Linked DNA regions of Synechococcus elongatus PCC 11801. Each later gene encodes a partner of the first gene's protein in a complex. Links are inferred from orthologs where the notes say so. Each region holds a gene or a part of one and is shown in the gene's direction. Other genes may lie near its edges.

The links.
Region 2: the proteins of accC (region 1) and accB are in contact, whole or in part, in a solved structure (PDB 8UXZ), measured with the Escherichia coli proteins. The link is inferred for Synechococcus elongatus PCC 11801 from one-to-one orthologs.

Annotation. Positions count from the first base shown.
Region 1 is NZ_CP030139.2:2,681,831-2,688,132, reverse strand. Bases 1,477-4,459 are described here. They hold accC (acetyl-CoA carboxylase biotin carboxylase subunit), read left to right. Parts: upstream 1,477-2,278; coding sequence 2,279-3,640; downstream 3,641-4,459. Other genes in these bases: DOP62_RS13405 (solute carrier family 26 protein), read left to right, coding at 3,684-4,459; DOP62_RS13420 (lipid-A-disaccharide synthase), read right to left, coding at 1,477-1,965. Also shown: DOP62_RS13425 (hypothetical protein), read left to right, coding at 1-553; more of DOP62_RS13420, read right to left, coding at 730-1,476; more of DOP62_RS13405, read left to right, coding at 4,460-5,408; DOP62_RS13400 (ABC-F family ATP-binding cassette domain-containing protein), read left to right, coding at 5,471-6,302. UniProt on the Escherichia coli protein: This protein is a component of the acetyl coenzyme A carboxylase complex; first, biotin carboxylase catalyzes the carboxylation of the carrier protein and then the transcarboxylase transfers the carboxyl group to form malonyl-CoA.
Region 2 is NZ_CP030139.2:1,759,966-1,766,268, reverse strand. Bases 393-3,376 are described here. They hold accB (acetyl-CoA carboxylase biotin carboxyl carrier protein), read left to right. Parts: upstream 393-1,638; coding sequence 1,639-2,115; downstream 2,116-3,376. Other genes in these bases: gyrB (DNA topoisomerase (ATP-hydrolyzing) subunit B), read left to right, coding at 3,293-3,376; miaA (tRNA (adenosine(37)-N6)-dimethylallyltransferase MiaA), read right to left, coding at 2,248-3,165; efp (elongation factor P), read left to right, coding at 1,040-1,597; psbQ (photosystem II protein PsbQ), read right to left, coding at 393-910. Outside these bases: more of psbQ, read right to left, coding at 1-392; more of gyrB, read left to right, coding at 3,377-5,230; DOP62_RS08615 (peroxiredoxin), read right to left, coding at 5,375-6,010; DOP62_RS08610 (M15 family metallopeptidase), read right to left, coding at 6,241-6,303. UniProt on the Escherichia coli protein: This protein is a component of the acetyl coenzyme A carboxylase complex; first, biotin carboxylase catalyzes the carboxylation of the carrier protein and then the transcarboxylase transfers the carboxyl group to form malonyl-CoA.

The DNA of each region.
Region 1 (6,302 bases):
TCTCGTTGGGGCGGCAGCCTCAACTGGAACAGCAATCAGTACCTTGAGTGGCGCAGCTGCCACCAATGCTGCAATGGCTTGGCTCGGAGGGGGAGCGGTAGCAGCGGGTGGTGGCGGAATGGCAGCGGGCAGCGCAATCTTAGCTGCAGTTTCTACCGGGGGAGCTGTGATTGCGATCGCTGGAGTTGGAGTCATCACGAAGAAGGTCTGGGACAACCTCGACGAAGCTCAACGACAAGAAATTATTGAAAAGGTCGATCGCGCCACGCCGGAGCAAGTGAAGGTTTTGGCAAATACAACATCGGAAGCTGTTCAAAGCTTTGTAGCAGAGACAAGTCAGTGGATTGGAGACCAGTCATCACAACTTGCGCAGGCTGTACGTCAGGCCATGCCACCGGAGATCAAACAGCAAATAAAAGGTTTGTTAGGCACTGGGCAAGAAGCTTTAGAAGCAACTGGCGAGTTCGCATATCAGACTTGGGATTCTACTCAAAAAGCTGCTCAAGGCTTATTCGATAAAGCAGGTCATCAACTAGGTCGCTGGTTCAAATAACTAATTGACTAAAAAGTGACTATTTCCTGAAGCTTTAGTAGACAACTATCTATTGAAGCTTGGAGTTTCATCCTAGAAACAAGAAGTGACATAGATTAATGGGGAGGGGGGTAAATTTCCCAACTTTTGGCTTGACCCATATTCGTAAGAATGGTCAAAAAATTAATAATAAAAATTTATTCTTCTGAAGAAATCAGTAATTGAGCGGCGATCGCGGCCAGTTTTTGAGCAGCACCGGCCTCACCGCGCACAGCTCTTAGTTCTGCTTGCATCGCTGCTAGTTTCTCTGGGTGCTGGAGATAGTCGAGAGCGATCGCGGCAATATCCTCGGGGTAATACTCGCCGATCAATTCCGGTACGATCGCCCGCTTTGCCCAAATATTTGGCCAAGCTAGCAGCCCGACTTTGCGCAAGGCCAAGGTATTGATCAGACTAGCGATCGCGTCGCCTAGCAACGGCAACTTGACCAGCAAGCCCGGCAAGCCATCCCAGGCTTTCATGGCATCACGTTTCTGGGTTGGTAGCAGCACCAACATTGGCACCGCTAACGAACCCAATTCCGCGGTATTGGCACCGATCGTGGTCAGACAGAGCTGGCACTGGGCCAACTCTACATAGGCCGGAGATTCAGTGATCAGCCGTACGGTCAGCCCTTTTTCGGTCGTCAGCACCCAACCCTCGGGCTGCTCCTGTAAACGAGCGGAACTGCCCCGAAACATAGCAATGACTGGATTTTGATCTGCATCTGCATAGCGGGCAATCTGCTGCGGTTGTACCGTGGGTGCGAGCGGCAGAATGAACTCCATCTCTGGTTGCTGGGCCGCGATCGCCTCAGCTGCCGCCAGCATGAAGGGTAAGCCGATCTGCAATTTAGCCGCCTTGGATCCGGGCAGAAGCCCCACCCGCGATCGCGTCGACTCCGCTTGGGCTTGCGCCGACACTTCCGCCATCAAGTCGCCAACGAGCTGGAATTTGTGGCGATCCTGCTCCGGTGCTTTTTCAATTACTTGCGGCGTCATCACTGCAAAGGCATCAGCCCAACCGGTCCAGCGGGCTTCCCATTCCGCGTAGATCAAGCAGCGGTAGCCCAAGCGGCGGGCAATCCAGAGGGCAAAAAACTGATCGCCGCCGAGAAAAATGACTAAGCCCTGCGATCGCCAATCCCAGTTATCCGCAGTTTTGCCCCAGAGCAAAAATGGCCAGAAATGCTCAACCGATTGAATGCGATCGAGTTCGGGATAACGGGCTGCCGCTGCCGCTTCCTGCCCGGTGCCGTTGCTGCAAGGTGCGAGGACGAGGGAGAGACGCAGGCGATCGCGATCGTTGCCCAACTGTTGTCGCAGAGCCTTGACCACTGGCCGCACCCAGGTCGCAACTTCCCCAGGGCCATTGGACAGAATCAGAATATCCATACGCATCCTCTTGGCCCCACCATCAAACCAAGAAAGCAGGCTAGCGTTTTGCTCTCCTGCTTTCCGGTTTTATGAGTGCGGATGGCGAGACTTGAACTCGCATGGCGTAAGCCACACGCCCCTCAAACGTGCGTGTCTACCAATTCCACCACATCCGCGTGGCTGCACTCGGTTAAAAGCGCTTAAGTACTATAACGAGCGATCGCCGGACTCGGCAAGAGGGGCCGACAGGCTGCATGATAGGATTCGGTTGCTCAAAACGGCGTTGCTGCCGTTCTGCTGCCGCTAGCAATTCCTGGCTGCCGCTGCTCCTATGCGTTTCAACAAGATCCTGATCGCCAATCGCGGCGAAATCGCCCTGCGTATTCTCCGCACTTGTGAAGAACTTGGGATCGGGACGATCGCCGTTCATTCCACTGTGGATCGCAACGCGCTCCATGTGCAGTTGGCGGATGAGGCGGTCTGTATTGGTGAAGCAGCGAGCAGCAAGAGCTATCTGAATATTCCCAACATCATTGCCGCAGCGCTGACGCGTAATGCCAGTGCCATTCATCCCGGCTATGGCTTCTTGGCAGAAAATGCTCGCTTTGCAGAAATCTGCGCCGACCATCACCTCACCTTTATTGGCCCCAGCCCCGACTCGATTCGGGCGATGGGCGATAAGTCCACGGCGAAGGAAACAATGCAGCGCGTCGGCGTGCCGACCATTCCTGGCAGCGATGGTCTGCTGACGGATGTAGAGGCAGCCGCCAAAGTGGCTGCTGAAATCGGCTACCCCGTCATGATCAAAGCGACGGCGGGCGGCGGCGGTCGTGGCATGCGCTTGGTGCGCGAAGCAACGGATCTGGAAAAGCTGTTCCTAGCTGCCCAAGGTGAAGCTGAAGCAGCCTTTGGTAATCCCGGTCTTTACCTTGAAAAGTTCATCGATCGCCCCCGACACGTCGAATTTCAAATTCTGGCGGATGCCTATGGGAACGTTGTCCACCTCGGCGAACGTGACTGTTCGATTCAGCGCCGCCACCAAAAATTACTAGAGGAAGCGCCTAGTCCGGCTCTATCGGCAGATCTGCGGCAGAAGATGGGCGATGCTGCCGTCAAAGTTGCTCAGGCGATTGGCTATATCGGTGCAGGCACTGTGGAGTTTCTGGTCGACGCGACTGGCAACTTCTACTTCATGGAGATGAATACTCGCATCCAAGTTGAGCATCCAGTTACGGAAATGGTGACGGGTCTGGACTTGATTGCTGAGCAGATTCGGATTGCTCAGGGAGAAGCGTTGCGATTCCGGCAAGCGGATATTCAACTGCGGGGTCATGCGATCGAATGCCGGATCAATGCGGAAGATCCCGAGTACAACTTCCGACCGAATCCTGGTCGAATCACCGGCTATTTGCCGCCCGGTGGCCCCGGTGTACGAGTCGATTCCCACGTCTACACGGACTACGAAATTCCGCCTTACTACGATTCGTTGATCGGCAAGCTGATCGTTTGGGGGTCCACGCGTGAGGAGGCGATCGCACGGATGCAGCGCGCTCTGCGGGAATGCGCCATCACCGGTTTGCCGACCACTCTAAGCTTCCACCAGTTGATGTTGCAGATGCCGGAGTTTCTACGCGGGGAACTCTATACCAACTTCGTTGAACAGGTGATGCTGCCACGGATCCTCAAGTCCTAGCGCTGCGATTGCCCGTCATATTCATTTCATCCGAGGAGAGGCCATGCTGCTGCGACGCTCTCGACTGCGCTGGCTACCCGGTCTGCGATCGCTGTTGCACTACCAGCCAGCTTGGCTACGGGGCGATCTACTCGCTGGTGTGACTGTGGCCGCCTATTTGATTCCCCAGTGCATGGCCTATGGGGAGCTTGCAGGGCTGTCACCGATCGTCGGCCTCTGGGCCATTTTGCTCCCGCTATTCCTCTACACCTTTTTAGGCTCCTCGCCTCAGCTCTCGGTGGGGCCAGAATCGTCCACAGCAATCATGACCGCAGTGGCGATCGCACCGATCGTGGCTCAGGGCGATGCTGCCTACCCGGCGATCGCGGCATTGATGGCTTTGTTGGTGGGCCTCGTCTTTCTGGTGGCCTACAGTCTGCGACTGGGCTTTCTAGCCGATTTACTCTCGAAGCCGATTCTGATTGGCTACATGACGGGCATTGGTCTGGTGATGATCACAGGCCAGCTGGCCAAGACGAGTGGGATTCCGATCACGTCACAGACACCCCTAGGGGAGATCCGAGAGTTTGTGACCGGACTGGCCAACCTACACTGGCCGACAGTCGGTGTGTCGCTATTGGTGCTGTTTTTTTTGGTCGTGATTCAGCGGCGCTTCCCCACCGCTCCGGGGCCTCTTTTGGCTGTGCTGTTGGCCACGCTGCTGGTTGCCAGCTTCCAGTTAGATAACCAAGGTGTCAAAGTCATTGGCACGATTCCGGCTGGCTTGCCGCGCTGGCAACTGCCGGAGTTTCGCTGGCAAGACTGGCCGACCTTAACTGCCTCAGCAATCGGGGTGGCATTGGTGGGCTACTCCGACAACATTTTGACGGCTCGAACATTTGCCGTTCGCCATCGCTATGAGATTGATGCCAATCAAGAGCTGTTGGCCTTGGGCGTCGCCAACTTGGGCAATAGCTTTTTCCAGGGCTTTCCAATCAGTGGCAGTACCAGTCGCACAGTGATTGGCGATGCGCTGGGGAGTCGCACCCAACTGTTTTCTCTCGTCAGCTTGGGGACTGTTCTGCTGGTGTTGTGGTGGTTTCGTCCGGTCTTGGCGCAATTCCCCCAAGCAGCGCTGGGCGCGATCGTGATTTATGCAGCAACAAAGCTGATCGATCTGCAAGAGTTTTATCGCCTGCATCGCTATCGCCGCAGTGAATTTTGGCTGGCGATTGTGACGACGGTTGGTGTTTTGACCACCAATATGCTGATTGGGGTCGGGGTTGCCGTCAGTCTCTCAGTCATTGATCTCTTTGCCCGTTTGGCGCGTCCTCACGCTGCGATTTTGGGCGAAATTCCGGGGATGGCGGGGCTGCATGACATTGAAGATTGGCCCCAGGCCCAAACTTTCCCTGGCTTGGTGATTTTTCGCTATGACGCCCAGCTCTGTTTTGCCAATGCCGAAGACTTTAAGCGGCGGGTACTCATCGCGATCGCAACGGCGCCGCAACCCGTGCAGTGGTTGTTGCTCAATGCCGAAGCGATCATTGATTTGGATGTGACGGCAGCAGACAAGCTGTTGGAACTGGTGCGGGAGCTGCAACAGCGGGGTGTGACCCTCACCATTGCCCGCGCCAAGCAAGAGCTGATTGCGGAACTCGATCGCGTGGGGTTGGTGGAACGGATTGGGGGTGAGCATTTCTATCCCACCTTGCCAACAGCGATCGCGGCCTTTCAACAGTTCCGCCGGAGCCAGATCGCTGATGAGCCACCCCTGACGGCGGGCTGAACGCGATCGGAGTTTGGCCAGAACTGCGAGACTGAAAAGAGCAATCCGGCACGGGAGTTCCTATGGCGCTGATGACGCTGCGCAACGTCAGCAAAGACTACGGTCTGAAAGTCTTGCTACAGTCAGCGAGCTTCAGTGTGAGCGATCGCGATCGCATTGGTTTGATTGGTCGCAATGGCTCAGGGAAATCGACCCTTCTGCGCATTTTGGCCGGCTTAGAAACGGCAGACAGCGGCGATATTCAACGACAGTCTGGCCTACGCACCGTCTATGTGCCTCAGGATCCACAGCTCGACCCTGAACGCACTGTTTTGGAACAAGTCTTTGCCGATGCTGGTGAGCAACTGCAGCTCGTTCGCGACTATGAAGCGATTTCTGAGCAACTCGCGACCGCCCAAGGGGAGACAGCGGAAGCCTTGATGGCGCGACTGACGAGCTTAAGTCAGCAACTCGATGCGCAGGATGCCTGGGGACTGGAAACCCAAGCCAAGATTGTCCTCAGTCGCCTTGGCATTCACAACTTTCAGCAGCGAGTCGGCGATCTCTCGGGGGGCTACCGCAAGCGGCTAGGGTTGGCTTCAGCTCTGTTAGCGGATCCAGAGCTGTTGCTCTTGGACGAGCCAACCAACCACCTTGATGCCGATTCCGTTGAGTGGCTGCAGTCCTTTCTCAGCAAGTTTCGAGGGGCGTTGGTTTTGATCACCCACGATCGCTACTTCCTCGATCGCGTCACCAATCGCATCTTGGATCTCGATCGCGGTGAGTTATCTGCCTATGACGGCACTTACGCTTACTACTTGCAGAAAAAAGCCGAGCAAGAAGCGGCTGCAGCCAGCAGTGCCCACAAGTTTCAAGGTGTGTTGCGGCGGGAACTCGCATGGCTTCAGCGCGGGC
Region 2 (6,303 bases), 920 kb from region 1 along the record:
AGGAGCCGCCATTGAGGTTATCGCTGGGGCGAGCCCAACCCAAGGTACCGAAGGCCGAGAAGGGCAGCACCGGATTATCGGTATAGCGCCCTAGTTCTTCCAAAGTTGCACCGTAGACCGGCTCGCGATCGCCTTCCACCAAAATTTCTAGTGGAATTTGGCGCTCTTGCTTCGTTTTGGGATCGATGAAGCCAGTCTCAGGGCCGACAGGATCGCCAATTTGTAAGACGTAGAAGTCTTCAGCGCGAGTGAAAGGCAGGCCATTGTAGAAGCCGCGCTGCACTAAATCGACAAAGTTGCCAGCGGTAATTGGGGCGCTATAGCCATCCACGACCAGCGTCAAATCGCCTTGGGTGGTTTCAACCGCGATCGTGGCGCGACCCTCGAGGCGAGGCAGGTTGCGATACTCAGCAGGGACTTCGAAGGGGAAACCCTCGACCATCAATTCTTCGATTTCGCCAACAACTGCGAGGAAGTGATTGCGAGCAGCTTGAACCTCGGGTTTATTCTTCGCTGCAGTCGCTTCTTCTAGCTTGCTGAGGTCTGTTTTCAGCTCAGCCAAAAGTGCTTCAGCCTGCGGTCGCCGCTCCTCAGGGACTGCCGCCAGAATATTTTTGGGGCGCAGGTTTAGCACCTTCGACACATGCTTGAGGTTGCGCTCGATCGGTGCCCAACGCTTGGCGCGGAGGTTATCTGACAGCCCTTCAATATCTTTTTGGACTTCGCGGATATCAGGATTGTCGATCGGTAGTGCGTAGCGCAACAATGCCCGGCCATCCGTGATTGCGTTACCCGGCGGCAAGCCCGCGATCGCAGCAGGGGCGATGGCGATCGCCGGCAGGATTAAAGCGAAGCTCAGGGCGAATAGGCGGGGCAGCCAAGTCGCAGCGCGACGTCCCAAAGACAGCATGATAGAGCCAGCGAAAGCGTCCAATTCTCTCACTATGCCACAGGGCCTTGGGCCGCCCACGTCAGAAGCGATCGCCCTGAGCAGTAGAATGTGTTGCGTTCGTTCTCCGCTCTTTCACAGCCGCACGTCATGATCTCTAGCAACGACTTTCGAACCGGAACCACGATCGAAATTGACGGCGCTGTTTGGCGGGTGGTGGAATTCTTGCACGTTAAACCGGGTAAGGGATCGGCGTTTGTGCGGACCAAGCTGAAGAATGCCAAAACCGGCAACGTGGTTGAAAAAACCTTTCGTGCTGGCGAAACCGTCCCCCAAGCTGTTCTCGAAAAAAGTACGCTGCAGTACACCTACAAAGATGCCGATGACTTCGTGTTCATGGACATGGAGTCCTACGAAGAAGCCCGCTTGAATGCAGCCACGATTGGCGATCGCGTCAAATACCTGAAAGAGGGTATGGAAGCGACGGTAATCACTTGGAATAGCCAAGTGATTGAGGTCGAACTGCCCAACTCGGTGGTTTTGGAAGTCATTGAGACGGACCCCGGCGTCAAGGGCGACACGGCGACCGGTGGTACCAAACCGGCCAAAGTCGAGACCGGCGCTCAGGTGATGGTGCCTCTGTTCATCTCGGTGGGCGAGCGAATCAAAATCGACACTCGCAACGATTCCTACCTCGGTCGGGAATAGAGGCCAATCGCTGTTATCCGAACTGAGAAGGGAGAATCACTGTGCAACTGAACTTCAGCCAACTGCAAGAGCTGCTGACCGCGCTGAGTGACTCAGATATTGCTGAGTTTGATCTCAAGGGCGTGGACTTTGAGTTGCACGTGAAACGGGGCTCAACCGGTGATCCGATTGTGGTTGCAGCCCCGCCCGTACCCGTAGCAGTGGCGCCAACACCGGCTCCACTCCCAGCCCCTACTCCTGCTGCTGCACCGCCTGCTGGTCCTTTGGGAGGAGAGAAACTGCTGGAGATTACGGCGCCGATGGTCGGTACCTTCTATCGAGCGCCCGCGCCGGAAGAGCCGCCCTTTGTCAATGTTGGCGATCGCATTCAGGTCGGTCAAACCGTCTGCATTCTCGAAGCGATGAAGCTGATGAACGAACTGGAGTCAGAGGTGGCCGGTGAGGTCGTCGAGGTTCTGGTGCAGAATGGCGAACCCGTCGAATTCAATCAGCCCCTCTTCCGGTTGCGGCCGCTCTAAGCAGAGCTTTGGGCGTCAGCAATCGTCTCTTGCGAGGGTGGTGGTGGTATGACTTGGGCCCCTCGTCTGACTGGATGTTTGTTGCAGCGAAACTCTCTGCGGATAGGAGCGGAAAGTCTAGCTGAGAGCTTGCTAGGAGAGAGTTGTGAAGAAGCCTTCAATCAGCTGCAGTGCTAGATCAAGGCGATCGCTAGCATCAGCATCAATCCAGTGAATCGAGGGGTTAGCTCGAAACCAAGTGCGCTGTTGTTTTGCATACTGACGGGTCTGAAGAATAATTTGCTCTGGCAAGTCAGTCTCAGTGAGCTCTCCCCGCAGATAGGCGCAGACCTGCCGATAGCCCAAGGTATTGAGCAACGGTAGATCCCAGCCATAGCGATCCCCTAACTGCTTGACTTCTTCAATAAAGCCAGCGGTCAGCATTTGCATCGTCCGCTGCCGAATTCGCTCTTCTAGGTGATCGCTGTCTAAACCGATTTGCAGGATTGGGTAGATTGGCGGTTGTTCTTTCTGGAGATCCGTAAGGCGATCGCCACTGACGTAGAACACTTCCAAGGCCCGCAGCGTCCGCACGCGATCGTTGGCATGAATGCGCTCCGCTGCGACTGGATCAACCCGCTGCAGCAGCTCATGGCAAAGTGGTTGCCCGAGCCGTTGCAATTGCGATCGCAGCGTAGGTTGGGGCGCAATGCGTGGAAAACGTAAACCGTTGACGATTGCCTTGATGTAGAGTCCGGTTCCGCCGACCAGGAGTGGGATTTGACCTTGGGCTTGGAATTGTTGAATGAGCGGGACGGCTTGGTCTTGATAGTCCCCGACGGTAAAGCCCTGACGCGGATCACAGAGATCGATGAGATAGTGAGGCGCGAGCTGCTGTTCAGTCGCCGTGGGCTTGGCGGTGCCAATATCGAAGCCGCGATAAATCAAGCGGGAATCAGCGCTGAGAATCGGACTGCCTAACTGCTGGGCGATCGCGATCGCCAAACTCGATTTTCCTGTTGCTGTTGGGCCACAAAGGACAATCAAACCTGATTTCAAATGCGATTCCATCTCTACTGCGATCGCGCCTCCAGAGACACCCAGAAGCGTCTTTAAGGCTTTTGTGCTAGTATTTTGATACTTTTTGGGCTCAAACGCTCAATAAGGCCGGTTTTTCAGGGGCAGGGGCGCGGCATTCATGGCCAACGAGTACGGCGCGAGTCAGATTCAGGTTCTCGAAGGGCTCGAGCCGGTTCGCAAACGTCCCGGGATGTACATCGGCAGTACCGGGCCAAAAGGCTTGCATCACCTAGTGTACGAGGTGGTGGACAATGCCGTCGATGAAGCACTGGCAGGCTATTGCAACGCGATCGATGTACGCTTGCTAGAAGATGGTTCCTGCCAAGTGACCGATAACGGTCGAGGCATTCCAACGGATATTCACCCCCAAACGGGGAAGTCTGCACTTGAGACGGTGCTGACGATCTTGCACGCTGGCGGTAAGTTCGGCGGCGGCGGCTACAAAGTGTCGGGGGGCTTGCACGGGGTGGGTGTCTCCGTCGTCAACGCCCTGTCAGAGTTTGTGCAGGTGACGGTTTGGCGCGAAGGCAAAACCCATCAGCAGCGCTTTGAGCAAGGCAACCCGATTGGGGAGCTACAGGTATCACCCGATGCTGGCGATCGCCGGGGGACTCGGGTTCGGTTTAAGCCCGATGCCACAATCTTCTCTGAAACAACAGAATTTGATTACAGCACCCTCGCCAGTCGCCTCAAAGAACTGGCCTATCTGAATGCGGGTGTTCGCATTGACTTCACGGATGAGCGTTTGCAGCTCACCAAAAACCACGAGCCCCACAAAGAAACCTATTACTTTGAAGGTGGCATTCGCGAATACGTCGCCTACATGAATGCCGACAAGCAGGCCCTGCACGAAGAAATTATTTTTGTGCAGTCTGAGAAAGATGGTGTGCAGGTTGAAGCTGCACTGCAGTGGTGTGTTGATGCTTACAGCGACAGCATTCTTGGCTTTGCTAATAACATTCGCACGATCGACGGCGGCACCCACATTGAGGGGCTGAAAACCGTCTTGACGCGGACGATGAACACGATCGCCCGCAAACGGAATAAGCGCAAAGATGCAGATAATAATCTCTCCGGTGAAAACATCCGCGAAGGCTTAACTGCGATCGTTTCGGTCAAAGTCCCCGATCCAGAGTTTGAAGGCCAGACCAAAACCAAGCTTGGCAATACGGAAGTTCGCGGTATCGTCGATACACTCGTCGGCGAAACGCTGACGGAGTATCTGGAGTTTCATCCCAACGTTGCTGATCTAATTCTTGAAAAGGCCATCCAAGCCTTTAATGCGGCGGAAGCAGCGCGGCGGGCGCGAGAACTAGTACGCCGTAAATCCGTTCTAGAATCTTCGACACTGCCGGGTAAATTAGCGGACTGTTCGAGTCGCGATCCTAGCGAGTCTGAAATCTTTATTGTGGAAGGGGATTCTGCGGGTGGCAGCGCCAAACAAGGTCGCGATCGCCGCTTCCAAGCAATCCTGCCCTTGCGCGGCAAAATTCTCAATATTGAGAAAACAGACGACGCCAAGATCTACAAAAACACTGAAATCCAAGCCCTGATTACGGCTCTTGGACTCGGTATTAAAGGCGAGGAGTTTGATGCCTCACAACTGCGCTATCACCGCATTGTGATCATGACGGACGCGGACGTCGATGGTGCGCATATCCGAACCCTTTTGCTCACGTTCTTCTATCGCTATCAGCGATCGCTACTTGAGCAGGGCTACATCTACATTGCTTGCCCACCGCTTTATAAGTTGGAGCGTGGTCGTAATCACTATTACTGCTACAACGATCGCGAGCTGCAAGAGCGGATTGCGAGCTTCCCTGAGAATGCTAATTACACAATCCAGCGTTTCAAAGGTTTGGGTGAAATGATGCCCCAGCAGCTTTGGGAAACGACGATGGATCCCGAAACCCGCACCATGAAACGGGTGGAGATCGAAGATGCCGCTGAAGCCGATCGCATTTTCACCATCTTGATGGGCGATCGCGTTCAACCCCGCCGCGAGTTCATTGAAACCTACGGCCCACAACTCAGTCTGGCTGCCCTCGATATCTAACCGTTACAAACCTGTTGCTGCAGAGAGAAGGGACTTCAGTCAGTCCCTTTTTCCATATCGGTTGAAATATCAAAAGTCCCTTCTAAAGCAAACTTCAGAAGGGACTTTTTCAGTCTGATTTAACTTGAGTGGTCCTGCTAAGACTTAGCGGTTGGGTTGCGGGGTCAGACGCAGGTAAGGCTTCACTTCCGTGACACCTTTCGGGAACTGCTCGCGCGCTTGTTCAGTCGGAATCGACGGCACGACAACAACATCGTCGCCATCATTCCAGTTAGCAGGGGTAGCAACGCTGTAGTTATCAGTCAGTTGCAGCGAATCGATCACCCGCAACAGCTCGTCAAAGTTACGACCAGCGCTAGCGGGATAGGTCAGGGTCAGACGCAGCTTTTTATTGGGATCAATGATGAACACCGAACGCACCGTCAAGGTGTTGTTGGCGTTGGGGTGGATCATGTCATACAGATCCGACACTTTGCGATCGGGGTCTGCCAAGATCGGGTAGTTGACTTGGGTGCTTTGGGTTTCATTGATGTCGCTGATCCAGCCTTTGTGGGACTCAACATCATCAACGCTCAGCGCGATCGGCTTGACATTGCGCTTGGCAAATTCATCTTTGAGCTTAGCGACGGTGCCCAATTCGGTCGTGCAGACGGGCGTATAGTCGGCGGGGTGCGAGAACAGGATGACCCAGCTATCTCCGGCCCAATCGTAGAAGTTGATTTCGCCTTCACTGGACTGCTGAGTAAAGTTGGGGACGGTATCGCCGAGACGAAGAGACATAGAAGCTCCTGGCAGAACAATCAGTAATTCTGTCTGTATCCGATTATGCCACCAATACTCCGGTAATTCCTGCGGGAATCTGAACATTCTTTAAATATTCTGAGAGACCCCGGCCCTTCAGTCGCTCCGCAGACTGACTCACTTTCGCCTCTGTCCTGGCTTGATTGCTTTGCTTCCCACTTCCCGAGAAACAAACTGCAGAAGTTACAGCGATCGCCCCACGGCTGATTTCACTGCACTGGGAAATTAAAGTAAGTCTCGGGATAGGGCTCATTCTGGAGCGTATAGTGCCA